One region of the Modestobacter marinus genome, then DNA from elsewhere that is predicted to be linked to it. Evidence: predicted binding sites of a transcription regulator. Region 1 holds the regulator's gene; each other region holds the start of a gene.
The links. The regulator LexA, encoded in region 1, represses DNA repair genes until DNA is damaged. The targets are predictions, from matches to a motif close to TCGAACANNTGTTCGA.
Positions count from the first base shown of each region.

Region 2: a site for LexA is predicted at 3,639-3,654, ahead of FB380_RS11950 (HNH endonuclease signature motif containing protein). Genes of this name have one in related genera too.
Region 3: a site for LexA is predicted at 4,270-4,285, ahead of FB380_RS20460 (DUF6504 family protein). Genes of this name have one in related genera too.

Region 1 is NZ_JAAMPA010000001.1:2,741,498-2,749,474, reverse strand. It holds gene FB380_RS13025 (vitamin B12-dependent ribonucleotide reductase) at 1-2,104, opposite strand, end outside; gene nrdR (transcriptional regulator NrdR) at 2,236-2,862, opposite strand; gene FB380_RS25995 (LysM peptidoglycan-binding domain-containing protein) at 3,253-3,585, opposite strand; gene lexA (transcriptional repressor LexA) at 4,110-4,928, shown strand; gene FB380_RS13005 (hypothetical protein) at 5,019-6,098, opposite strand; gene FB380_RS13000 (phosphatase PAP2 family protein) at 6,070-6,798, opposite strand; gene hflX (GTPase HflX) at 6,905-7,977, opposite strand, start outside.
Region 2 is NZ_JAAMPA010000001.1:2,514,186-2,522,162, reverse strand. It holds gene ligA (NAD-dependent DNA ligase LigA) at 1-1,688, opposite strand, end outside; gene FB380_RS11955 (GNAT family N-acetyltransferase) at 2,059-2,337, shown strand; gene FB380_RS11950 (HNH endonuclease signature motif containing protein) at 2,420-3,619, opposite strand; gene FB380_RS11945 (hypothetical protein) at 3,809-4,204, shown strand; gene FB380_RS11940 (methionine synthase) at 4,214-5,251, opposite strand; gene mnmA (tRNA 2-thiouridine(34) synthase MnmA) at 5,293-6,390, opposite strand; gene FB380_RS11930 (cysteine desulfurase family protein) at 6,392-7,582, opposite strand; gene FB380_RS11925 (electron transfer flavoprotein subunit alpha/FixB family protein) at 7,777-7,977, opposite strand, start outside.
Region 3 is NZ_JAAMPA010000002.1:952,915-960,891, reverse strand. It holds gene FB380_RS20485 (glycosyltransferase family 2 protein) at 1-468, opposite strand, end outside; gene FB380_RS20480 (carotenoid biosynthesis protein) at 465-1,283, opposite strand; gene FB380_RS20475 (phytoene desaturase family protein) at 1,280-2,905, opposite strand; gene FB380_RS20470 (GNAT family N-acetyltransferase) at 2,938-3,531, opposite strand; gene FB380_RS20465 (YbaK/EbsC family protein) at 3,528-4,055, opposite strand; gene FB380_RS20460 (DUF6504 family protein) at 4,399-4,725, shown strand; gene FB380_RS20455 (SAV_6107 family HEPN domain-containing protein) at 4,725-5,240, shown strand; gene FB380_RS20450 (DNA polymerase III subunit alpha) at 5,237-7,977, shown strand, end outside.

The DNA.
Region 1 (7,977 bases):
CCTTGCAGTTGTCGCGGTAGATGGCCAGCGCCTTGATGCCCATCTTCCAGCCCTGGAAGTAGATGTCCGCGACCTCCTCCACGGTCGCCGACTCGGGCATGTTCACCGTCTTGCTGATCGCGCCGGAGATGAACGGCTGCACCGCGGCCATCATGCGGACGTGGCCCATCGGGGAGATGGACCGCTCGCCCATCGCGCAGTCGAAGACCTCGTAGTGCTCGGGGCGCAGGCTCGGGGCATCGACGACGTGGCCGTGCTCGGCGATGTACTCGACGATCGCCTCGACCTGCTCGTCCTGGTAGCCCAGGCTCTTCAGTGCCCGCGGGACCGTCTGGTTGACGATCTGCATCGAGCCGCCGCCGACCAGCTTCTTGAACTTGACCAGCGAGAAGTCCGGCTCGATGCCGGTCGTGTCGCAGTCCATCATGAAGCCGATCGTGCCCGTGGGGGCCAGCACGGAGGCCTGCGCGTTGCGCCAGCCGTTCTCGGTGCCGATCGCCAGGCACTCCTGCCACTCGGCGGTCGCGGCCTTGAGCACGTCGGCGTCGTCGGCCCCGACCGGGCGGATCGCGTCGTTGGCGGCCGCGTGCTTGCGCATGACCCGGGCGTGGGCATCGGCGTTGCGGGCGTAGCCGTCGTAGGCCCCGACGACCCCGGCCAGCTCGGCCGAACGACGGTAGGCGGTGCCGGTCATCAGCGAGGTGATGGCGGCGGCCAGCGACTGCCCGCCCCGGGAGTCGTAGGCGTGACCGGTGGCCATGAGCATCGCGCCGAGGTTGGCGTAGCCGATGCCCAGCTGGCGGTAGGCCCGGGTGGTCTCACCGATCGGGTCGGTCGGGAAGTCGGCGAAGCAGATCGAGATGTCCATCGCGGTGATGATCAGCTCGACGGCCTTGACGAAGTTCCGGGAGTCGAACGTGCCGTCGTCCTTGAGGAACTTCATCAGGTTCAGCGACGCCAGGTTGCACGAGCTGTTGTCCAGGCTCATGTACTCCGAGCACGGGTTCGAGGCGTTGATCCGCCCCGTCTCGGGGTTGGTGTGCCAGTCGTTGATCGTGTCGTCGTACTGGATGCCCGGGTCGGCGCACTCCCAGGCCGCCTTGGTGACCTTGCCGAACAGCTCGCGGGCGTCGACGGTCTCGATCACCGAACCGTCACCGCGGGCCCGGAGCCCGAAGTCGGTGCCCTCCTCGACCGCGCGCATGAACTCGTCGTTGACCCGGACCGAGTTGTTGGCGTTCTGGTACTGGACGCTGGTGATGTCCTTGCCGCCCAGGTCCATGTCGTACCCGGCGTCCCGCAGCGCGCGGATCTTGTCCTCCTCGCGCGCCTTGGTCTCGATGAACTCCTCGATGTCCGGGTGGTCGATGTCCAGGACGACCATCTTCGCCGCGCGGCGGGTGGCGCCACCGGACTTGATGGTGCCCGCGGAGGCGTCGGCGCCGCGCATGAAGGAGACCGGCCCGGAGGCGGTGCCGCCGGAGGAGAGCAGCTCCTTGGAGGAGCGGATCCGGGAGAGGTTCAGGCCGGCACCGGAGCCGCCCTTGAAGATCAGGCCCTCTTCCCGGTACCAGTTCAGGATCGAGTCCATCGTGTCGTCGACGGCCAGGATGAAGCAGGCGCTGACCTGCTGCGGGGAGGCCGTGCCGACGTTGAACCAGACGGGCGAGTTGAAGCTGAACACTTGGTGCAGCAGCATCCAGGTGAGCTCGTGCTCGAAGACCTCGGCGTCGCCCTCGCTGGCGAAGTAGTCGTGCTCACGGCCGGCCGCGCCGTAGGTCAGGACGACCCGGTCGATGAGCTGCCGCAGGCTCGTCTCACGCTGGGAGCTGCCGACCGCACCCCGGAAGTACTTGGTGGTGACGATGTTGGTGGCGTTGATGCTCCACTCGGCCGGGAACTCGACCCCGCGCTGCTCGAAGTTGATCGAGCCGTCCCGCCAGTTGGTCATGACGACGTCGCGGCGCTCCCACACGACCTCGTCGTAGGGGTGCACACCGGCGGTGGTGAACACCCGCTTGACCTTCAGGCCCTTGCCGCGGCTGGGGGCCTTGGCGGTGCGGCGGTTCCGGCTGGTGCTGAGGCGGTCGGCTGTCTCGGTCATCGTGCGAGGGCTCCCTGGGTCGGACTGGTGCGGTGGTGCTGGCGGAGCGGCTGGGGAAGCCGGCGGGGTGCCGGAGCCGGGTCGTGCGGTCTCCTCGTCGAGACCTGTCTAGCGGAGGGGTCGGACAGTTCTCACGGGCCGCCGGCGCTGCCGCCGTCGACTGGTCGCGGCCGCTCGGCAGCTCGCCGGCGGGTGGTCGTGCCGGTCGCGGGGCTCTCCCGGTCGCCGTCGACCGGGCCCCGCTCGGCGGGCGGCGCCTCGGAGGGCGTCGCGTCCGAGGGCTTCGCGTCGGAGGGCTTCGCGGCGCTGCGGGCCGGTGCACCGCGGAGCTCGGCGATCTCCTTCTCGAAGTCGGCGACCGAGGAGAAGCTGCGGTAGACGCTGGCGAAACGCAGGTAGGCGACCTCGTCCAGGTCGCGCAACGGGCCGAGGATGGCCAGGCCGACCTCGTGGCTGGGGATCTCGGCGCAGCCGGTGGCCCGCACGGCGTCCTCCACCTGCTGGGCGAGCAGGGCCAGCTGGTGCTCGTCGACCGGCCGCCCCTGGCAGGCGCGCCGGACGCCGGCGACGACCTTGCCGCGGGTGAAGGGCTCGCTCACGCCGCTGCGCTTGACGACGGCGAGGACCGCCTCCTCCACGGTGGTGAAGCGGCGCCCACAGCCGGGGCAGGAGCGTCGACGGCGGGTGGTCGCCCCCTCGTCGGTCTCCCGGGAGTCGATGACCCGGCTGTCGGGGTTGTGGCAGAAGGGGCAGCGCATGTCGATCTCCTCCTCCCCGAGGTGTCGTGCGGGGCCTGCCCACGGCGTCGTAAGACCGTGACCGGGCTCCCCGCCGAAGGCCGTGCTGTGGACTGCGCCGGGGACATCCGGTGGATGCGCCGGGGAGAACGTGTGGAACGGCTGTGGATGGCTTACAGCCCTGTAACTACTAGATGTTGTGGTGGAACCGTACGACCACCCCTACAGGTGTGCAAGCCCTGACGAGCGTGTCGTCTTCCGCATCTGCCCCGAGGACCCCGCCCGCCCCATCCGCGGCCACCCACACCGGGCTCGCCGGCCCCGATCGGGCAGGTCAGGGCCGCGACGCGAGGGCACGCCCGACACTCTCGGCGCACCGCCCGACCGGAGGTACGCCCACCGGCGGACGGCTCACGGGAGCTCGAGCACCTGGCCGGGGACGAGGTCGACACCGGGGAGGTCGTTCACGTCGAGCAGGGCGTCCACCACCGCGCGCCGGTCCTCCTCGGGCGCGATCTCCCCCGCGATGGACCACAGCGTGTCCCCGTCCTGGACCACGATCGTCGTCGAGCCCGCCAGCTCGAGGCCACCCCCGGCCCCGCCGACCTCGACCGCGATCGTCGCCGCGGCGACGGAGAGCCCGAAGGCGATGGACAGGCCGGCGACGACCCGCCGCCCACGCCGGGTGAGACGCAGGGGCGGCTGCTCGTCGCGACCACGGGCGGCGACCCGACCGGACCGCACCGACAGCCCGGCACACCCACCGCCGCGCACACCGCGGCCGCCGGTCGGGGCGTCGAGGCCCGTACGCCCTCCACCCACCCGGCCGGGCCCCGGTCGGACGACCGCGGGGGCCGCCGGCCGAGGCGCCCGCCGCAGCGCGGCGCCGCGGCCCGGCGCCGCCGTCCTGGGCGGACGCGTCACCGTCCGCCCGGTCGGGAACGGGAGGACGACCGCCGCGACGGGAGACGCAGCGGTGAGCTCGGGCTGGGGACTGGCCATCGGAGTGCTCCAGGGGTCTCACGGTGCCGGACGGTCGAACAGGCGTTCGAATCGAACGCCTGCGCGATGTCTACCGCACACCTCCGACAGGAACACGCCGACACGGCGACTCCTTCGAACACGTGTTTGAACGAAGGGCCCGGAGGCGATACGGTTCCGAGGCGATCGAGGGCGGCGTCCGCGGTCCCGGCTCGCCGTGGTCACACGGCTGTCGGTGCGGCAGAGCGCCGGGAACTGCTGCCGAGGCAGCCGGACGAGGAGGACACATGGCGGTCGACGGCCCGAAGGCGCGCGGCGGCACGAGTCCCTCGCGGCGTGGCGCGTCCAGCACGACACCCGCCGACGACGCAGCGCCGACGGCGGCGGGCGCCGCGGTGCGCGAGTTCCCCGACCGGTCCGCCGACGGCGACGGTCTGACCCAGCGGCAGCGCCGGGTGCTCGAGGTCATCCGCGACTCCATCGAGCGCCGCGGCTACCCGCCCTCCGTCCGGGAGATCGGCGAGGCGGTCGGCCTCTCCTCGGCCTCGTCGGTGGCCCACCAGTTGTCGGTGCTGCAGCGCAAGGGGTGGTTGCGCCGTGACCCGAACCGGCCGCGTGCGCTCGACGTGCGACTGCCCGGTGACGCCACCGCGACGGGCACGAGCGAGCCCGCCGCCGAGGGGCCGGCCGGTCCGGGCGCGGCCGGTGCCGTCGACGACGCCACGACGCCTCGCCCCACGTACGTGCCCCTGGTCGGCCGGATCGCGGCCGGCGGTCCGGTGCTGGCCGAGCAGGCGGTCGAGGACGTCTTCCCGCTGCCCCGCGAGCTGGTCGGCGAGGGCACGCTGTTCATGCTGAAGGTGGCCGGTGACTCGATGGTCGACGCGGCGATCTGTGACGGTGACTGGGTCGTCGTCCGGCAGCAGCCGACCGCAGAGAACGGCGAGATCGTCGCCGCGATGATCGACGGCGAGGCGACGGTCAAGACGTACAAGCGGCGCGACGGGCACGTGTGGCTCCTGCCGCACAACGACGCCTACGAGCCCATCCCCGGCGACGACGCCACGGTCCTCGGCCGGGTCGTCACCGTGCTCCGCCGGGTCTGACCCGGGCGGGCGGCGCCGGGCCTCCGTTCAGGTCGGGCGCCGCCGACGCGTGCCGCCAGGTCCTCGGCCGGGTCGCCACCGCGCCCGCCCTCAGGCCGGGCGCCGCCGCAGCTTGCCGCCCAGCCACACGAGGACGGTGGCCACGGAGGCGGCGATGAGACCGGCGGTCAGCGGCTCCACCCCACCGGCGGTCGCCAGCGACCCGGCCGCGTCCTCGGTGGCCGCCGCCGGGTCCGCCGGGGCGGTGCCCGCCAGGTCACCGGTGGCGGGCACCTGGGTGACCACCGCGGGCAGCCCCTCGCCGGCGACCAGCAGGTCCCGGTCGTTGGCCGCGAAGGTGATGGCCTCCCCCTGGGGTGCCTCCGGCAGCGGCACCCGCACCGGCGACCCGGCCAGCGCTCCGGCGACGTCCGAGCCGCTCAGCGGCCAGACGTAGGCGTCGGTGTAGGTCCGCAGGGCGATGCGCGAGCCGTCCGTGGAGACCGCACCACCGGTGACCATCAACTGTCCGGCCCGGCCCACCGGACCGCCCGGCGTGCCGGTCAACGTGAAACCGAGCGTCGCCACCTGGCTCATCGGCACGGTGGCCCCGTCGGCGAGGGGCGCATCGGGGCGGTACACGGAGCTGGCGCCGAGCACCTCCTTGGTCACCAGGTACGGGGTGCCGTCGGGCGCGAGCAGGAGCGCCTCGGCGTCGTGCGCCCCGTCGGGGTAGGTCAGCCTGGTCAGCACCGTGGTCCCGTCCGGGCGGAGGCCGATCAGCGCCACCGTCTCCCGGCTCTGCGCGTTGTCGCCGATGTCGGCGACCCAGAGGGTGCCGTCGACGGCGAGGGCGAGGTCCTCCGGGTCGTAGGGGTCGACCTCCGCGGAGCGCACCTCGCCCACCGCGCAGGCTCCGTCGAGCAGCAGCACCTCGACGCGGTCGCCGCCGTCGTTCATCGCGAGCATCGTGTCCCCGGCGCCGGCCAGGCCGGAGAGCTCGGGGAGCCGCGGGTCGGTGACCTCGCACCGGGTGACCGGCTCGCCGTAGGGAGCGGCCCCGTCGTCGGCAGCCGCGGACCCGGCCGGCAGCAGCGCGAGCAGCAGGCCGGCGGGCGCACAGAGGGCGGCGCCCGCCGCCGTCCTGCGGCGGGTGGCGCCGCTACGCCTCGGATCGGCCGGCTCTGGCACCGACCCAGCGTGACAGCACGGCAGCGTCCAGTGCGTGAACCACGCCCAACAGCAGGAGCCCGACCGAGAGCCCGACCACCGCGTCGGTGACCCAGTGGAAGTCCAGCGCCACCATGGCCACTCCCGTCGCCACCGGCCCCAGCACGCTGAGCAGCCAGGCGGCCCGCTGCACGCCGGCGGGCAGACGGTACTCGACGGCCTGCCACCGGGCCACGCCCCACATCAGGACGGCGTTCGCCACGTGGCCCGAGGGGTAGCTGGCCCCGTCCTGGTGGAAGAACGACCCGGGGAAGGCCGGGGCCGTGCGGCCGGTGCCCCACTTGAAGGCGTAGACCACGGTGGTGAGCAGGGCCAACGCGACGACCACCCGGACCAGCGGCACGAGGGTCCGCTCCCGCACGGCCAGCCAGGTGACCAGGCCGGCCAGCACGACGAGGATCGTCACCCGCCCGCCCAGCTGGGTGACCACCCAGATCGGCCAGTAGGCCCACGAGTCCCGCAGCGCCCAGACGCTGGTCACCTCGGAGACCCGCAGGTCCATCCGCTCCAGCCACCCGCGGCCCAGCAGGTTGACGGTGACCCCGACGGTGACCAGGGCGGCGAGGAGCAGGACCCACCACGGCGGCCGGCCCACGCCCACCACCCGTGGGACCGGCCGGTCGGCGGCGGTCGCCATGCGGTCCACCGCTCCCCTGGTCACCGCGTCACGGTACCGGGGCCGTGACCTGGTCGTGATCCACCGGGCGGTCCGCCGACCCCGCTGCCGCGGCGTGACACGTGTGCGCCGGCGGCAGCGGGGTCGCGCGTCAGTGCTCGACGGCCGGGGCCGTGAAGCCCTCGAGCTGCGCGGCCAGGCCCGCGTCGACCCGCGCGGTCAACCGGGTCCCGGTGGCCTCGTGCGCCTCCTCGACGACCTCGCCGTCCCGGTGCACCCGGGCGACCAGGTCACCCCGGTCGTAGGGCACGAGCACCTCGACGTCGATGTGCGGGTGCGGCAGCCGCTGGGCGATCACGTCGCGCAGCGCCTCGATGCCCTCGCCCGTCCGGGCGGAGACCCACATCGCCCCGGGGAGCGCCTGGCGCAGGGCCAGCATGTCCTCCTCGGTCATGGCGTCGACCTTGTTCACGACGATGAGCTCCGGCACGGCCGCGGCGTCGATCTCGTTGAGCACCGTGTGCACCGCGTCGATCTGGCCGAGCGGGTCGGAGTCGGACCCGTCCACGACGTGCACGAGCAGGTCGGCGGCGGCCACCTCCTCCAGCGTGGACCGGAAGGCGTCGACCAGCTGGTGCGGCAGGTGGCGGACGAAGCCGACGGTGTCGGTCATCGTGTACTCGCGCCCCTCGGGCGTCTGCGCCCGGCGGACGGTCGGGTCCAGAGTGGCGAACAGCGCGTCCTGCACCAGCACGCCGGCGTCGGTGAGCTGGTTGAGCAGGCTGGACTTGCCGGCGTTGGTGTAGCCGGCGATCGCCACGCTCGGCGTCGCGTTGCGGTCGCGGGAGTTGCGCTGCGTCGTGCGGGCGGTCGCCATGCCGGCGATCTCCTTGCGCAGCTTGCTCACCCGGGAGCGGATCCGCCGCCGGTCGGTCTCGATCTTCGTCTCACCCGGACCACGGGTGCCGATGCCGCCACCGCCGGCGACCCGGCCACCGGCCTGCCGGCTCAGCGACTCACCCCAGCCGCGCAGCCGGGGCAGCATGTACTGCATCTGCGCCAGCTCGACCTGGGCCTTGCCCTCCCGGCTGGTGGCGTGCTGGGCGAAGATGTCCAGGATCAGGGCGGTCCGGTCGACGACCTTGACCTTGAGCACCTTCTCCAGCTGGTTGAGCTGGCCAGGAGCCAACTCGCCGTCGCAGATCACCGTGTCCGCGCCGGTGG
Region 2 (7,977 bases), 230 kb from region 1:
GCCTGGGCCGCCGTGGGGCCCACGTGCCGGATGGACAGGGCCACGAGCACCCGCCACAGCGGGACGTCCTTGCGGGTCTGCAGGTTGGCCAGCAGCCGCTTCCCGTTGGCCGAGAGGGTGCCGTCCTTCTTCGTGAAGAAGTCGGTGCGGCACAGCGCGTCCTCGTCGAGGGTGAAGACGTCGCCCTCGTCGGCGAGCAGGCGGCTCTCCAGCAGTGCGGTCGCCGCCTCGTAGCCGAGCACCTCGATGTCGAAGGCGCCGCGGCCGGCGACGTGGAAGACGCGCTCGCGGAGCTGCGCGGGGCAGGAGCGGGCGTTCGGGCAGCGGATGTCGGCGTCGCCCTCCCGCTCCGGGCGCAGCTCGGTGCCGCACTCGGGGCAGTGCGTGGGGAAGACGAACTCCCGCTCGGAGCCGTCGCGGGCAGCGACGACCGGGCCGAGCACCTCGGGGATGACGTCGCCGGCCTTGCGGATCACGACGGTGTCGCCGATCAGCACGCCCTTGCGTTTGACCTCGCTGGCGTTGTGCAGCGTGGCCAGCTGGACGGTGGAGCCGGCGACCTTCACCGGCTCCATGTAGGCGAAGGGGGTGACCCGCCCGGTGCGGCCGACGTTGACCCGGATGTCGTGCAGCTTCGTCGTCGCCTCCTCCGGGGGGTACTTGAAGGCGATGGCCCACCGCGGCGCGCGGCTGGTCGACCCCAACCGGCGCTGCAGGGAGACCTGGTCGACCTTGACGACGACGCCGTCGATCTCGTGCTCGACGGAGTGCCGCTGCTCGCCGTAGCGCTCGATGTAGGCCCAGACGCCGGTCAGGTCGTCGACCACCTCGTACCGGTCGCTGACCGGCAGCCCCCAGACCCGCAGCTGCTCGTAGGCCTCGGACTGCCGGGCCGGCTCGAAGCCGCGGCGGGCGCCGACGCCGTGCACGACCATGCTCAGCGGGCGCTTCGCCGTCTCGCGGGCGTCCTTCTGCCGCAGCGAGCCGGCGGCGGCGTTGCGCGGGTTGGCGAACGGCGGCTTGCCCGCCTCGACGAGACCGGCGTTGACCTCGGCGAAGGCGGCGACCGGGAAGTAGACCTCCCCGCGCACCTCGAGGAACTCCGGCACGTCGTCGCCGGTGAGCTGCTGGGGGACGACGGCCAGCGTGCGCACGTTGGCGGTGACGTCCTCCCCGGTGGTGCCGTCGCCGCGGGTGGCGGCGCCGACCAGCCGGCCGCGCTCGTAGACCAGGTCGATGGCCAGCCCGTCGACCTTCAGCTCGCAGAGGTAGCCGGCGCCCGCGGCGCCGTCCCGTTCCGCGCGGGCGGCCCAGGCGGACAGCTCGGCGGAGCTGAAGGCGTTGTCCAGGCTCTGCATGCGCTCCGGGTGCGTGACCGGGGCGAAGGTGGCGCCGAAGCCGCCGTTGACCTTCTGGCTGGGCGACTCCGGGGTCAGCAGCGCCGGGTGGGCCGCCTCGAGCGCCTTCAGCTCGCCCATCAGCTCGTCGTACTGCCCGTCGCTGACCAGCGGGGCGTCCTGCACGTAGTAGGCGAAGGCGTACCCGTCGAGCTCCTCGGAGAGGTCGCGGTGCCGCGTCCGTGCGTCGTCGGGCACCTCGGTGACGTCCTGCCGGTCGACGGCCGCCTCGACCGTGGGCTGGTCGGCCCGCTCCACCGTGTCCTGCTCCACCCCTGCCTCGCTGCTCACGCCTCAGACCGTATCCGGCGGGTGCGACAGTCAACCGCTGTCCGAGCCGAGCTCCGTCCCGCGGGGTGGCGCCCCGCTCCCCTGGCCGCATCGTCCTGCCCGCCGGTGTCCACGGCTCGTCGCGCAGCCCTGTCCCCACCAGCGGGACACGCCTGGCGCGTCCGCGCGGTGCCGGCTGCCAGGCTGGCCCGGTGCTGATCCGCGACCTCGACCCGGCGGCGGACGAGGCGGTGGGGGCGGAGCTGCTCTCCCTGCAACGGGCTGCCTACGCCGTCGAGGCCGACCTCATCGGCGATGACCGGATCCCCGGCCTGCACGAGGACCTCGCCCAGCTGCGTGCTGCGGGGAGCTGTCGTGGCTGGGTGCCCATGTGGCCGGGCTGCTGGCCGGCGCGATCGCCGTGGCGTACCACCCGGTCACGGTGGACATCGACCGGCTGGTGGTCGATCCGTCCGCGCACCGGCAGGGCATCGGCAGGGCGCTGGTCCAGGACGTCGTCCGGCGTGCGGAGGGGCGCATGATCGAGGTGTCCACCGGGCGCGACAACGCACCTGCCCGCAGGTTGTACGAGTCGCTCGGGTTCCGCACCACGAGGGACGTCGAGGTCCTGGCCGGACTGTGGGTGACCCGCTACGCCCACTGCCCCTGACAGCACGCCGCGCACCGTTCGTGACAGCACAGCGCCCACCGCGCCGGACAGCACGGCACGGCTGTCGTCGGAACGCACGCCGCTACCGCGGTGGGCCGATGAGGATCTCGGTGTCGTCGGGGCGCCAGGTCCGCCACCGACCGTCGGGATCTCGTGCCACCCGGAAGCCGTGGTGGACCTTGGTGTGGTGCCGTTCACACAACAACGCCGAGTTGTTCAGCGACGTCTCACCACCGTGCAGCCAGTGGACGAGGTGGTGCACGTCGCACCACCACGTCGGTGCACCGCAGCCGGCGAACACGCAGCTCTTGTCGCGGCGTTCGACGGCCTTGCGCAGCCCGGGGGTGACCACCCGGTGGTCCCGGCCCAGATCCAGCGGAACACCGTCGGGGCCCATCACGATCCGGGAGATGCTCCCGTCGCACGCGAGGTAGCGGGCCCGGGCGGCGGAGATCGTCGCCCCGAACCCCAGCTCCCCAGCCCCGGCGCCGGTGGCCGGGTCGACCAGGTCCGCCAGATCGATCCCCACCACGACGTGCGGCTTGACGGTGCGCAGCGTGGGCAGCGAACCGGCAGCCAGCTGGTTGTCACACAACTGCACCAGCGCATCGGCGTTCTGCTGCGCCCGGGTCCGCGCGTCACCTTGCGGCCGGTCGGCCTGCACGATCGACTCGATCGCGGCCTTCACCTTCTCCCCGCCGGTCACGTCCAGGTCGAAGCGGCCGGTGACGCTCCCGTCGGCGTGCGTGGCGATCGTCAGCCGCCGCCCCTCCGTCGGGTCCGGCTCCGGCCCGTCCGGGTCGAGGGCGTCCTCGAACGCCTGGACCGCGGCGACCAGCGACTGGTGCGGTGAGGCGACGGCCACCCGCGTCCACACCTCATCGAACGCCCCGAGGTCGACGCCCTGCCCCCCGGCGCGGGCGACCTCGGTCGGGCCGACCGTCCTGGCCACCACGTCGACCTGCTCGGGAGTCACCGAGCCCTCGGCGAACCCCGCCGCCAGCGTCGGGAAGTGCTCCAGGACCCGCCCGGATCGCAGGATCCGCGACGCATCCGCCGGCGCCAGCCGCGCGTGCCCGATCAGCCACGACCGCATCGACTTCAGCCCGTCGTGCTCGGCGGCCTGCGTGGCGTCCGCACACCGCACGGTGCGGGTCAACTCCGCCGACGCGCGGTTCACCACCTGCACCAGCAACGCCGTCCGCTCCAGCACGGCCGCGTCGGTCAGGGCGTGCAGGTCATCGGCGCCTAGGGCGTCCAACGCGGAGATCAACTCGCTCACCGAACACCTCCTGACCCGTTCGAACGTGTGTACGAAGAATATCGGTCACGACACCCGTCGACAACTCGAATCCGCAGGTCAGAGACTCGTCCACAGATGTCAGCAGGCTCTTGACAGCCCCGGCGTCGGAGCCCGGGGGTGGACCGAATCAGGGTGCGCGACACCAGCCCGGACCGGCACCATGCCCCCGTGCACCCCGACCTCGAGCGCGCCCTCCAGCCGGTCTTCGACGACCTCCGCGCCACCTCGGCACCCCTCCCCCGCCGGGTCGACGATGGCTGGCCCGGCGACGCCAGAGGCGACGACGACGACTTCACGGCCCGCGCGATGCTCTGGGGTCGAGACGGCGGTCAGGGCGTCCTCGTCGATCTCCGCCTCACGCTGCCGGAGGAGATCGCGGACGTCGCCGACAGGGTCCAGGACTGGACCATCGAGGAACTGTGGGGCATCGCCCCGACCAACTGGCCGCGCTGTCCGCGGCACCCCGACAGCCACCCCCTCCAGGCGCGGGTGCGGGACGCCGCCGCGTGGTGGGTGTGCCCGCGGGACGACGTCCCGGTCAGCCTGGTCGGCAGCCTGCGCTGAGCCGGGCCGTCACTCCGGCAGCAGGTACTTGGCGGCCTCGCGGACGTGCGCCATCGCCGTCCGGGCGTAGGCCTGGCTCGCCCCGGCCAGGCCGCAGGACGGCGTCAGGGTGACCGCGCCGGCCAGCTCCTCGGCCGGGAAACCGAGCTCCCGCCACCACGCCTGCACCCGGCTCGCGGTCGCCTTCGGCCGGCCCAGGTCGGTGTCGGTGCCGGGGACGACGCCGACGAGGAGGTGGGTGCCCGCCTCGATCGCGGTGCCGACGGCGTCGAGGTCCTGCACCAGCCCCAGGTCGAAGGAGAGCCCATGCGCCCCCGCCGCCCGGAAGAGGTCGAGCGGGGCGCGCTGGGCGCAGCAGTGCACGACGACCGGCGCCGGCACCTGCTCCACGAGCCCGGTCAGCAGCTCCTCCACGACGTTCGACTCGACCGCCGACAGCTTGCCGAAACCGCTGACCGTGGGCAGGCCGCCCTGCAGGACGGCGGGCACCGACGGCTCGTCCAGCTGCACGAGCACCGAGGCCCCGGGCACCCGCGCGGTGACCGCGGCGACGTGGGCACTGATCCCCTCGGCGAGGGACTGCGCCAGGTCGCGGCGCGCCCCGGTGTCGACCACGGCCCGGTCGCCCCGGCTGCGCTCGAGCCCGGCCGCGAGGGTCCACGGCCCGGTCACCTGGACCTTAAGCGGGCCCACGTAGCGCTCGGCCACGTCGTAGAGGGCGTCGAGGTCCCGGGCCAGCGCCTCCTGGGCGCGGCGCAGGTCGGCGCCGGGACGGGCGACGAGCCGCCAGCCCGCCGGGGTGAGGTCGACGTAGAGGTCGACCAGCAGGGCGGCCGCGCGACCGATCAGGTCCGACCCGGCGCCGCGGCCGGGCAGCTCGGGCAGGTGCGGGAGGTCCGGCAGCTCGCCGACGACCAGCCGCATCGCCTCGACCGGGTCGGTGCCGGGCAACGACCCGACGCCGGTCGCCGGTCCCCACACGGGGTGCGGTCCGTCCCCGGTGCCCGGCTCGCTGCTGTCGTCCGGGAGGTCCGTCGCCGAGGTCACCTGCCGACCGTAGCCCGCCGTCCGACTGCGACCGGAGACGGTCAGGTCAGTGCGGGTTCCGGCCGTTCGCCGGCGCGCAGCACGGTGCCCTGGCCGAGCACCAGGTCACCCCGCTCGGCGTCCGGGGCGTACAGCACGGCCGACTGCCCGGGGGCGACGCCGCGCTGGCGCTCCCCGAGGACCAGGCACAGGCCGCCGTCCTCGGCGAGGGAGACCTCGACGGCGACCGGCGCGGCGTGGGCACGGAGCTGGACCTGCGCCCGGAACGGCAGGTCGGGCACCGGCCCGGTCCACGTGGGGACGCCGGTGCGCACCTCGTCGACCTCCGCCTGCTCCGCGGTGCCGATCGTCACGGTGCGGCTGACCGGCTCGATGCCCAGCACGTAGCGCGGGCGCTGGTCACCGGCGGTGACCCCCAGCCCGCGACGCTGGCCGATGGTGAAGCCGTGCGCACCGGCGTGCGTCCCGACGGTCTGGCCGGTGGCCGCGTCGACGACCGGACCGGGCTGCTCACCCAACCGGCGGGCGAGGAAGCCGCGGGTGTCGCCGTCGGAGATGAAGCAGATGTCGTGCGAGTCGGGCTTCGTGGCCACCGCGTAGCCGCGCTCGGCGGCCAGCTCCCGCACCCGTTCCTTGGTCATCGAGCCCAGCGGGAACACCGCGCCGGCCAGCTGCCCGGCGGTGAGCACGCCGAGCACGTAGGACTGGTCCTTCGCCGGGTCGACCGAGCGGCGCAGCTCGCCGTCGGCCAGTCGGGCGTGGTGCCCGGTGACGACGGCGTCGAAGCCGAGGGCCCGGGCACGGTCGAGCACCGCGGAGAACTTGATCTTCTCGTTGCAGCGCAGGCACGGGTTCGGCGTCCGGCCGGCGGCGTACTCGGCGACGAAGTCGTCGATGACGTCCTCGCGGAACCGGTCGGCCAGGTCCCAGACGTAGAAGGGGATGCCGAGCTCGTCGGCGACCCGCCGGGCGTCGTGGGAGTCCTCGACGCTGCAGCAGCCGCGGGCGCCGCTGCGCAGCGTCTGCCGGTCGGGCGAGAGCGCCAGGTGCACGCCGGTGACGTCGTGCCCCGCCTCGACGGCCAGTGCGGCGGCGACCGCGGAGTCCACTCCCCCGCTCATGGCGGCGATCAGGCGCATCTCAGTGCCGCCCGGTCCCGGCCCGCCGGGCCCGCTCCACGACCGGGCCGATCACCTCGAGCAACGCGTCGACGTCGGCGTCGGTCGAGGTGTGCCCCAGGCTGAACCGCAACGAGCTGCGGGCCCGGGCGGGGTCGGCGCCGGCGGCCAGCAGCACGTGGCTGGGCCGGGCCACACCCGCGCTGCAGGCCGACCCCGTCGAGCACTCGATGCCGCGTGCGTCCAGCAGCATGAGCAGCGCATCGCCCTCCGCCCCGGGGAAGGACAGGTGGGCGTTGCCGGGGAGCCGACCCAGGCCACCAGCGACGACGTCGTCCAGTGGCGGGCCGTTGAGCTGGACGTCGGGGACCTCGGCGATCACGCCGGCGACGAGCCGGTCCCGCAGGGCGGCCACCCGGGCGGTGCGCTCGGCCCGGTCGGCGACCGTGGCGGAGGCGGCCGCGGCGAGCCCGACGATGGCGGCGACGTCCAGCGTGCCGGACCGGACGTCGCGCTCCTGCCCGCCGCCGTGCAGCAGCGGGGTGCACTCGGCGTCCCGGCGCAGCAGCAGGGCACCGGCGCCCATCGGCCCGCCCACCTTGTGCCCGGTCATGGTCAGCGCGTCGACGCCGCTGGCGGCGAAGTCCAGGGGCAGCTGGCCGACCGCCTGCACCGCGTCGGTGTGCAACGGCACCCCGGCCCGGTGGGCGACGTCGGCCAGCGCGGTCAGGTCGCTGACGGCGCCGATCTCGTTGTTCGCCCACATCACCGTGGCCAGCGCGACGTCCCGCCCGTTCCCGAGGGCCTCGGCCAGCGCATCGGGGGTGACCCGGCCGGTCGGTTCGACCCGCAGCCAGGTGACCTCGGCGCCCTCGTGCTTCTCCAGCCACTCGACGCTGTCGAGGACGGCGTGGTGCTCCGCCGGGCTGGCGACGATGCGCCGACGGCCCTGGTCGGCGGTGCGGCGGGCCCAGTACAGCCCCTTGACGGCGAGGTTGTCGCCCTCCGTGCCGCCGCCGGTGAACAGCACCTCCGACGGACGCGCCCCCAGGGCGGCGGCCAGCCGCTCCCGGGACTGCTCGGCCACTCGCCGGGCCTCGCGGCCGCTGGCGTGCAGGGAGGAGGCGTTGCCCACCCGGGCCAGCTGCTCGGTCATGGCCGCGAGCGCGGCCGGCAGCATCGGGGTCGTCGCCGCGTGGTCGAGGTAGGTCATGGCACAGCCAGCGTAGGCGTCGCGCACCCGGGGCGACCGGGTCGTGTCCGACTGGTGGGGGTGCGCACGCCCTCCGCCTCCTCGCTGCTGTGGCCGCGACCGCGTCGAGCGCCGACCCGGAGGCCGGCGCCCGACGCGTCACGGTGGAGCCGCCCTCGTCCACCCGCACCGCGCGGGACAGGAGGGCCCTGCTGTTACTTGCGGGCGCTGATCTGCTCGGTGGCCGCCGGGACGACGGTGTTCAGGTCGCCCACGACGCCGAAGTCGGCCAGCTCGAAGATCGGCGCCTCGGGGTCCTTGTTGACCGCGACGATGGTCTTCGAGGTCTGCATGCCGGCCCGGTGCTGGATCGCCCCGGAGATGCCCACCGCGATGTACAGCTGCGGCGACACGGT
Region 3 (7,977 bases), on a different contig from region 1:
GGCGTCCAGGAACACCAGCACGTCGTCGGTGGTCGCCCGGTCGTCGGTGGTCGCCTGGTGGTCCGAGGGTGCCCGGCCGTCCGAGGGCGCCCGGTGAGCGGCAGCGGCGCCTTGGGCGCACGCGTTCGGCTTGCCGAGCCAGCCCGGCCCGGGCGGGATGGCGGGCAGCAACGTCACCCGCGGATCGGCCACGCCCACCACGCGCGCGGCGGTGTCGTCGGTGGAGCCGTCGTCGACGACCACGACCCGCAGGCCGGGCACCCCGCGCTGGTCGAGCACGGCGGCCAGGCAGCCCTCGATCTGGTCGGCCTCGTCGCGTGCCGGGACCACCACGGTCACCCGCCGGGCGACCGGCCGGGGCAGGGCCGGTGGCCGGCGGAGGAGCCGGCTGTTCAGCGCGGCGTGGACGGCGGCGACCACGGACAGCCCGGCGCACACCCGCAGGAGCCGGCGCCAGGCCGCGCTCACCGGCGGCCCCGCCGCGCCTGGACGGCGAGGACGGCGAGCACCGGCACCGCCAGGACGACGCCCCAGACCGCCGATCCCGGGAGGTCGAGCCAGGCAGCGTGGGCCAGCGCCCCGCCCAGCACCATCCAGCCCAGCGTGAGCAGCGGCGCAGCGTCGCCGATCCGGGGGAGCCGGCTGGTGCGCTCGACGAGCACGTCGAGCAGGCTCATCAGCACCAGTCCGGCCAGCAGCCAGCCGGCGAGGTTGGTGAGCGGCACGGTGGGGATGCCGGGCAGGCCGGGCTCCGGGTTCGCCCACCGCCAGTAGCCGGCCTGCACCAGCTGCGGGTCGAGCACGACGTCCCAGCCGGCGAAGACGTAGGCCGCTCCCGCCACCCGGGCGGCCCGGCGCCGGGCGGGGCGCACCCGCGAGGTCAGCCGGGCGGCGAGCACCCAGCTCGGCCAGGCCATCATCAGCCAGGCCAGCGGCACCAGGAAGGGCACCCCGAGCAGCGTCGGCCCCAGCATGTCGCTGTAGCGGTACTCGCCGTAGGGGAAGCCGGTGCTGAGCCCGAGCGCCTCGAACAGCACCGCGACGACGCCGACGAGGACGAGCAGCCCGGCACCGGTGCGGGCGCCACGGCTGATCGTGGCGTGGCTGACCGAGACCGCCGACCCCAGCAGGACGATCGTCCAGCTGACCGCGTCGCGGGCGGAGCCGCTGCTGAGCGGGTAGGCGATCGCGGTGCCCAGCAGCGCGACGGTGAGCGCGAGCGGCAGCCAGGGCAGGGGAGCCGGGTCGGTGCCCGGCCGGCGTGCGGTGAGCGCCCCGGTCACCCCGCCGTCCTCCGGCGCGCGAGACGCCCGGCACCGCCCGTCAGCCGGGCCCGCAGCCGGGCGGCCGGCCGGCGGTCGGCCAGCACCACCCGGGCGGCGGTGCGGCCGGAGTTGCCGGAGACCCCGCCTCCGGGGTGCGTGGAGGCGCCGGTGAGGTACAGCCCGCCCAGCCCCGGCACCCGGTGACCGGACAGCGCCGGGGTCGGCCGGAAGCCGAACATGCTGGCCAGGCTCATCTCCACGTGCATGACGTTGCCACGCAGCAGGGACAGTTCCTGCTCCAGCTTCAGCGGGGTCTGCACGTACAGCCGCTGTACCGAGTCGCCGAAGCCGGGTGCGTACCGGTCGACCGCGGCGATCAGCTGCTGGGCGGCCCGGTCGGCGATCTCCGCCCAGTCCGACCCGTCGGCGAGCTCGTAGGGGTACCACTGCCCCCAGATGGTGACCACGTGCTGGCCGGCCGGGGCCAGGGTCGGGTCGCTCGCGGAGAAGGACATGGCCAGCGGGACCGGCTCCCGGGGCAGCTCGCCGGCCAGCCAGTCGCCGTGCGCCCGGGCCAGCTGGGCCCGGTCGGTGCAGAGCAGCTGCAGGCCCTGCAGCGCCTCCTCGCCCGCGCCGGGGTAGTTCGGCAGGGCGTCGGTCTGGCAGCGCAGCACCAGGCCGAAGCCGTTGCCCAGCGGCGGGTCGGCCTCGGCCAGTGCGGGCGGGGCGTCGTCGCCGGCCAGCGCCCGGGTGGCCAGCACGTGGCAGGCGGCGACGACCACCGGTGCGGTGATCCGCCGCCCGGAGACGGTCTGCACCCCGGTGACCCGCCGGTCGTCGGGCGGCCCGTCGACGAGGAGGCGGGCCGCGCCGTCCCCGAGGGTGACCCGGCCGCCGTCACTGGCCAGCCGGGCGGCCAGTGCCTGGGTGAGCCCGCCCGAGCCGCCGACCGGGTGGCCGGGCGGGACGTCGTGCAGCAGCGCCACCCAGCCGACCATCGCCGCCGTGCCGGGCTCGGACATGGGGGGCCCGGACTGGGCGCCGAACCAGGCGAGGGCGGCCTTGAGCCGTTCGCTGGTGAACCAGCGGTCGAGCAGGGCGTCGCCGGAGCCGAGGAAGTCGGTGGCGATCTCCCCGCCCGGGGTGCGCGGCTGGCCGCGCCGGGGGGCGCCGACCGGCCACAGGTGCCGGACCAGCCGGGTCATCGCCGGCCGGTCGCCGAAGGCACGGACGACGGCGGCGCTGCGCGGCCCCCACACCTCGACGAACCGGCGGTAGGCCGCGGCGTCGGCGTCCCCGCAGGCGGCGGCGATGGAGGCGCAGGTGGCGTCGAGGTCGACGGAGAAGACCAGCGGCCGGCCGTCGGGACCGGGGTCGCCGGGCACCGGTGCGGGGGCGAACCCCCAGGGGTCGCAGTCGACGTAGCGGAGGCCGAAGCGCTCGAGCTCCAGCTCCTCGACCACCCCGCTGTGCCGGATGATCACGTGGGCGCTGGACCCGCGGTCGACCCGGACGCCGGGCCAGCGCTCGACGGTGGAGACGGCACCGCCGAGCACCTCGTCGGACTCCACCACCTCCACCCGCAGCCCGGCCCGGGCCAGGTGGCAGGCGGCGACGAGCCCGTTGTGCCCGGAGCCGATGACGACGACGTCCGCGGTGCTGTCGACGGTGATCAGCCCTTCCCAGCCGGGCGGGTGAGCGGCAGGCGCGCGCCCAGGATGGCGAAGGGACGGGCGTCGCCGGGGAAGTGGTAGCCGCGGGCCAGGTCGACGAACCCGTCGGCGTGGTACAGCCGGAAGGCCTTGGTGTCGGTGTCCGGGGTGCTCAGCAGGGCGGCCGGCTGGGGGAGGTCGGCCAGCAGCGCGTGCAGCAGCTGTCGGCCGAGGCCCTGGCTCTGCCGGTCGGGGTGCACGTGCAGCTCGCACACCTCGAACGCGCCGGGCAGCCACTGCTTCGCCGTCCGGCGGTCCAGGGCGTTGCGGACCTGGTCGTGCCACCACTGGCCGGGGGCGACGACGTAGCCGTAGCCGAAGCCGACCAGCCGCTCGCCGACCGTGCCGTCGTCCTGCCGCACCTCGGCGAAGGCGCCGACGGCGCGGAACCCCTCCCGCTCGGTGTGCTGGACGGCGTAGCCGTACCGCCCGGCGACGACGGAGTCGCCGTAGCCCATCGCCGCCCCGTAGATCGCCAGCGCCTCGTGCAGGTGCTCGCGCATCCAGCCGGCGGGCAGCTCGGTGATCCGGGTGGCGGGGGTGGTGCCGGTCATCGGGAGGTCTCCTCGTCCGCGGCGGCCGGGGAGGGGCCGGGGCCGACCTCCGCGGGGGTGCCGGCGGTGAGCTGCAGCAGCTCGTCGTAGCTGGTGGGGAAGACGGTGTGCGGGTGCCCGGCGGCCGCCCACACCTGGGGGTGCCGGGCGAGCTCGACGTCGACCAGGGTGCCGATCGGCTCCGGGTGGCCGACCGGGGCCACCCCGCCGATCGCCTGACCGGTGTGCCGGCGGACGAACTCGGGGGTGGCCCGGGTGATCCGCGGGACGCCGAGGAGGTCGGCGACCAGGGCCTCGTCGACCCGGTGTGCGCCGCTGGTGAGCACGAGCAGCGGGACGTCGCCGGCGTCGAACACCAGGCTGTTGGCGATCGCCCCGACCTCGACGCCGAGCTGGGCGGCCGCGGCGGCGGCGGTGCGGGCGCTGTCGGGCAGGGTGCGCACCTCGCCGGCGACGCCGGCGGCGCGCAGGACCTGCTCGACCTCGGCGACCCGGGGGTGGTGCGGGGTCTCCGCAGCGGTCATGCCCGCGATCCTCCCACCGGCCCCGGGGCCGTGCGCCACCCGGGACCTGCGGCCGCTGCCGACCGTGAGCGGGCGTCGGCCGAGGCCGACGGCGACCCTCGACCCGGACTCGAGGGAGCGCCGACGCCACGAGTGCAGTCGCTGTAACGACACGGACGCCGACACGCCCGTTCGGCTTGACCACCCCCGGCCGGTCCGGTCTACTCATCGGTGTTCGAACACCTGTTCGAACACCGGCGACCCGTTCGCCGGCCCGGGCCGTCACGTCCTTCCCCGACGTGCGCTTCCCCGCCGGGCCGGTGGGGTGGGGTGCCGGGAGGGGCGACGAGTTGCGGAGTCTGACATGAGCCGAGTGCTCGCCGGGGCCGGTGGCCGCGTCGGTGAAGAGGTGCAGGTCGAGCAGGGGCCGTCGGGGCCGGCCGAGTTCTGGCGCGGACAGACCCGGTACGTGGTGGGGGAGCTGCTCGACTCGTGGGTGGAGACCGCGCCGTGGTGGCAGCCCGATGCCGCCGGAGGGGGTGGGGCGTCGGCCGAGCTGGTCGCCACCCGGCAGGTCTGGCGGGTCGAGGCGGTCCGCGCAGGCCGGTCCCGGATGAGCTTCGCGGGCGTCTTCGACCTGTCCTGGGAGCCGACGGGCAACCAGTGGCTGCTCGTCCGGGTGCACGACTGATGGGCGCCGCCCGGGCCCTCCCGGCCGCCACCGACGGGCAGCTCCCGTTGCTCCCGCCGCTGCCCGCGGCCGCCGCCCAGCTGCTCGGTCAGGCCCATCGGGGGCTGGCCGAGGCCGCCAGCAGCCCGGACGCGGCCTGGCGGTACGCGACCGCGCACCTGGCCGCCCTGCGCGCCGCGGCGGCCGTGCTGGCCGCGCGCACCCAGCCCGAGTCCGGGCGGCGCCGGCCGCGCAGCGCCTGGGTGCTGATCGGTCAGGTCGCCCCCGAGCTCGGGGAGTGGGCCGCGTTCTTCGCCGCCGGGGCGGCCAAGCGCGCCGCCGCCGAGGCGGGCCTCTCGCACGCGGTCACCGAACGGGAGGCCGACGACCTGGTCCGGGACGTCGGCACGTTCCTCGGCGTCGTGGAGGCCACGATCAGCCGCCCGGCACCGCCGGCGCCCGCACGCCTGCGTGCGGTCGACCCCGGCTCGCACCGGCGCAGCCCGGGCCACCGCGGCTCCGGCCCCACCTCGTGAGCGACCCCTTCGTCCACCTGCACGTCGCGTCGGGGTACTCGATGCGGCACGGCGCCAACCACCCGGCCGACCTGGTCGCCCGGGCGGCCGAGCACGGCATGGGCGCGCTGGCCCTGACCGACCGCGACGGTCTGTACGGCGCGGTCAAGTTCGCCCTGGCCTGCCGGTCGGCGGGCATCCGGCCGCTGTTCGGCGTCGACCTCGCCGTCGACCCGGTCGCCGGCGGCGAGCCGGGTGACCAGACCCCCGGGCGGATCACCGCCGCGGCCCGGCACCGGGCCGCCCACCCCGCCGGCCGCCGGGCCCCGGCGCGCGGCGGGGCCAGCGTCGACCCGCGGCTGCCCCGGGTCACCTTCCTCGCCCGCGACGGCGCGGGCTGGCGGTCGCTGTGCCGGCTCACCAGCGCCACCCACCTCGGTGGCACCCGCGGCGAGCCGGTCAGCTCGCTGACGCTGGCCGGCGCGCACTCGGCCGGGCTGCTGGCGGTGCTGGGGCCGGGGTCCTCGGTCGGCCGTGCGCTGGCCGCCGGCCGGGCCGACCTGGCGCACGCCCGGCTGGCCACCTGGCGATCGGTGTTCGGGCCCGGCCAGCTGGTGCTCGAGGTCGTGCACCACCGCGGCCAGGGCGACCGGTCCCGTGCCCAGGCGATGCTGCGGCTGGCGGCCGAGGCCGGGGTGCCGGCGGTGCTGACCAACGCCGTCCGCTACGTCGACGCCCTCGACGCCCCGACCGCCGACGTGCTGGACGCCGCCCGCCGGCTGGTGCCGCTGGGCCAGCGGCACGTCGACCGGCGCACCGCCGAGGGGCACCTGAAGTCGGGCAAGGAGATGGCGCTGCTGGCCGAGGAGCTGGCCGGGCCGGACCGGGACGCCGCCCTGCGCCTGCTGGAGACCACCGCCCGGGTCGCCGAGCAGTGCGCGGTCGACGTCCGGGCCGACCTCGGCATCGGCACCGTGCGCTATCCCGAGCTCGACGTGGTCACCAGCGCGGCCGAGCAGGGGATGGGCCCGTCGGCGGTGCTGCGGGCCCGCTGCGAGGCCGGGTTCGGCCGGCGCGGGATGACGCCGTCGGCCGCGGTGCGCGAGCGGCTGGAGGAGGAGCTGGCGGTCATCGACTCCCTCGGCTACCCCTCCTACTTTCTCACCGTCGCCGACGTGGTCACCCTGATCAAGGAGCTGCGGGTCCGCGCCGCGGCCCGGGGCTCGGGCGCCGGCAGCCTGGTCACCTACCTGCTGGGCATCTCCGACGTCGACCCGATCCGGTACGGGCTGCTGATGGAACGCTTCCTCTCCCCGCTGCGTCACCAGCTGCCTGACATCGACATCGACGTCGAGTCCGCCCGCCGGATGGAGGTCTACGACGCGGTGATCGAGCGCTTCGGCGCCTCCCGGGTCAGCTGCATCTCGATGATGGACACCTACCGGGTGCGGCACGCGGTCCGCGACGTCGGCGCCGCCCTGGGGCTGCCGCCGGCGGAGGTCGACGCGGTGGCCAAGGCGTTCCCGCACATCCGGGCCAACCAGGTGCACGCGGCGCTGCGTGACCTCCCGGAGCTGCGGGCCAGCCGGCTGGGCTCCAGGCGAAGCGGCGGCTCGGGTGATCTGGACCTGCTGTTCGACCTGGTCGCCCGGCTCGACGGGCTGCCCCGGCACATCGCGCTGCACCCGTGCGGGGTGCTGCTCTCCGATGCCACGCTGCTCGACCGCACGCCGGTGGAGAACAGCTACCTGGGCTACCCGATGAGCCAGTTCGACAAGGACGACGTCGAGGAGCTGGGGCTGCTCAAGCTGGACCTGCTCGGCATCCGGATGCAGTCGGCGATCGCGCACGCGATGGACGAGGTGGCCCGGGTCGACGGGGAGCAGGTCGAGATCGACACCGTCCCGCGCGACGACCCGACGACCTTCGAGCTGATCCGCAGCACCCGGACCCTGGGCATGTTCCAGATCGAGTCACCGGGTCAGCGGGAGCTGGTCGGCAAGTTCGGCCCGCAGACGTTCGAGGACCTCATCGTCGACATCTCGCTGTTCCGGCCCGGGCCGGTGAAGAGCGACATGGTCACCCCGTTCCTGATGGCCCGGAACGGCTGGCGCGACCCGGTCTACCTGCACCCGGCGCTGCGGCCGGCGCTGGAGGAGACCGCCGGGGTGGTGGTCTTCCACGAGCAGGTGCTGCAGATCGTGTCGGTGATGACCGGCTGCGACCTGGCCGAGGCCGACGAGGTACGCCGGGCACTGGGGGAGAAGGACGCCCACCCGGAGGTCAAGGCCTGGTTCGCGCCCCGGGCGCTGGCGGAGGGCTTCGACGTCGCGGTGGTCGAGCAGGTGTGGGAGGTGCTGGTCGCCTTCGGCTCGTTCGGCTTCTGCAAGGCCCACGCCGCGGCGTTCGCGCTGCCGACCTACCAGTCGGCCTGGCTGAAGACCCACCACACCGCGGCCTTCCTGGCCGGGGTGCTCACCCACGACCCGGGGATGTACCCCAAGCGGCTGATCCTCGACGACGCCCGCAACTTCGGGGTGCAGGTGCTCGGCCTGGACGTCAACGCCTCGGCCGGCACCTACCGGATCGAGCGGGTCGGCGGCGGCACGGACGACGGCATGGACGACGGAGCCGCCGGCGACGAGCCGGACGGCGGGAACCGGTCGTGGACCCGGCCGTCGTGGATGCCGGCGTCGATGCCCGACCCGGGGCGGTACGGCATCCGGCTCTCGCTCGCCGACGTGAAGGGGATCAACGA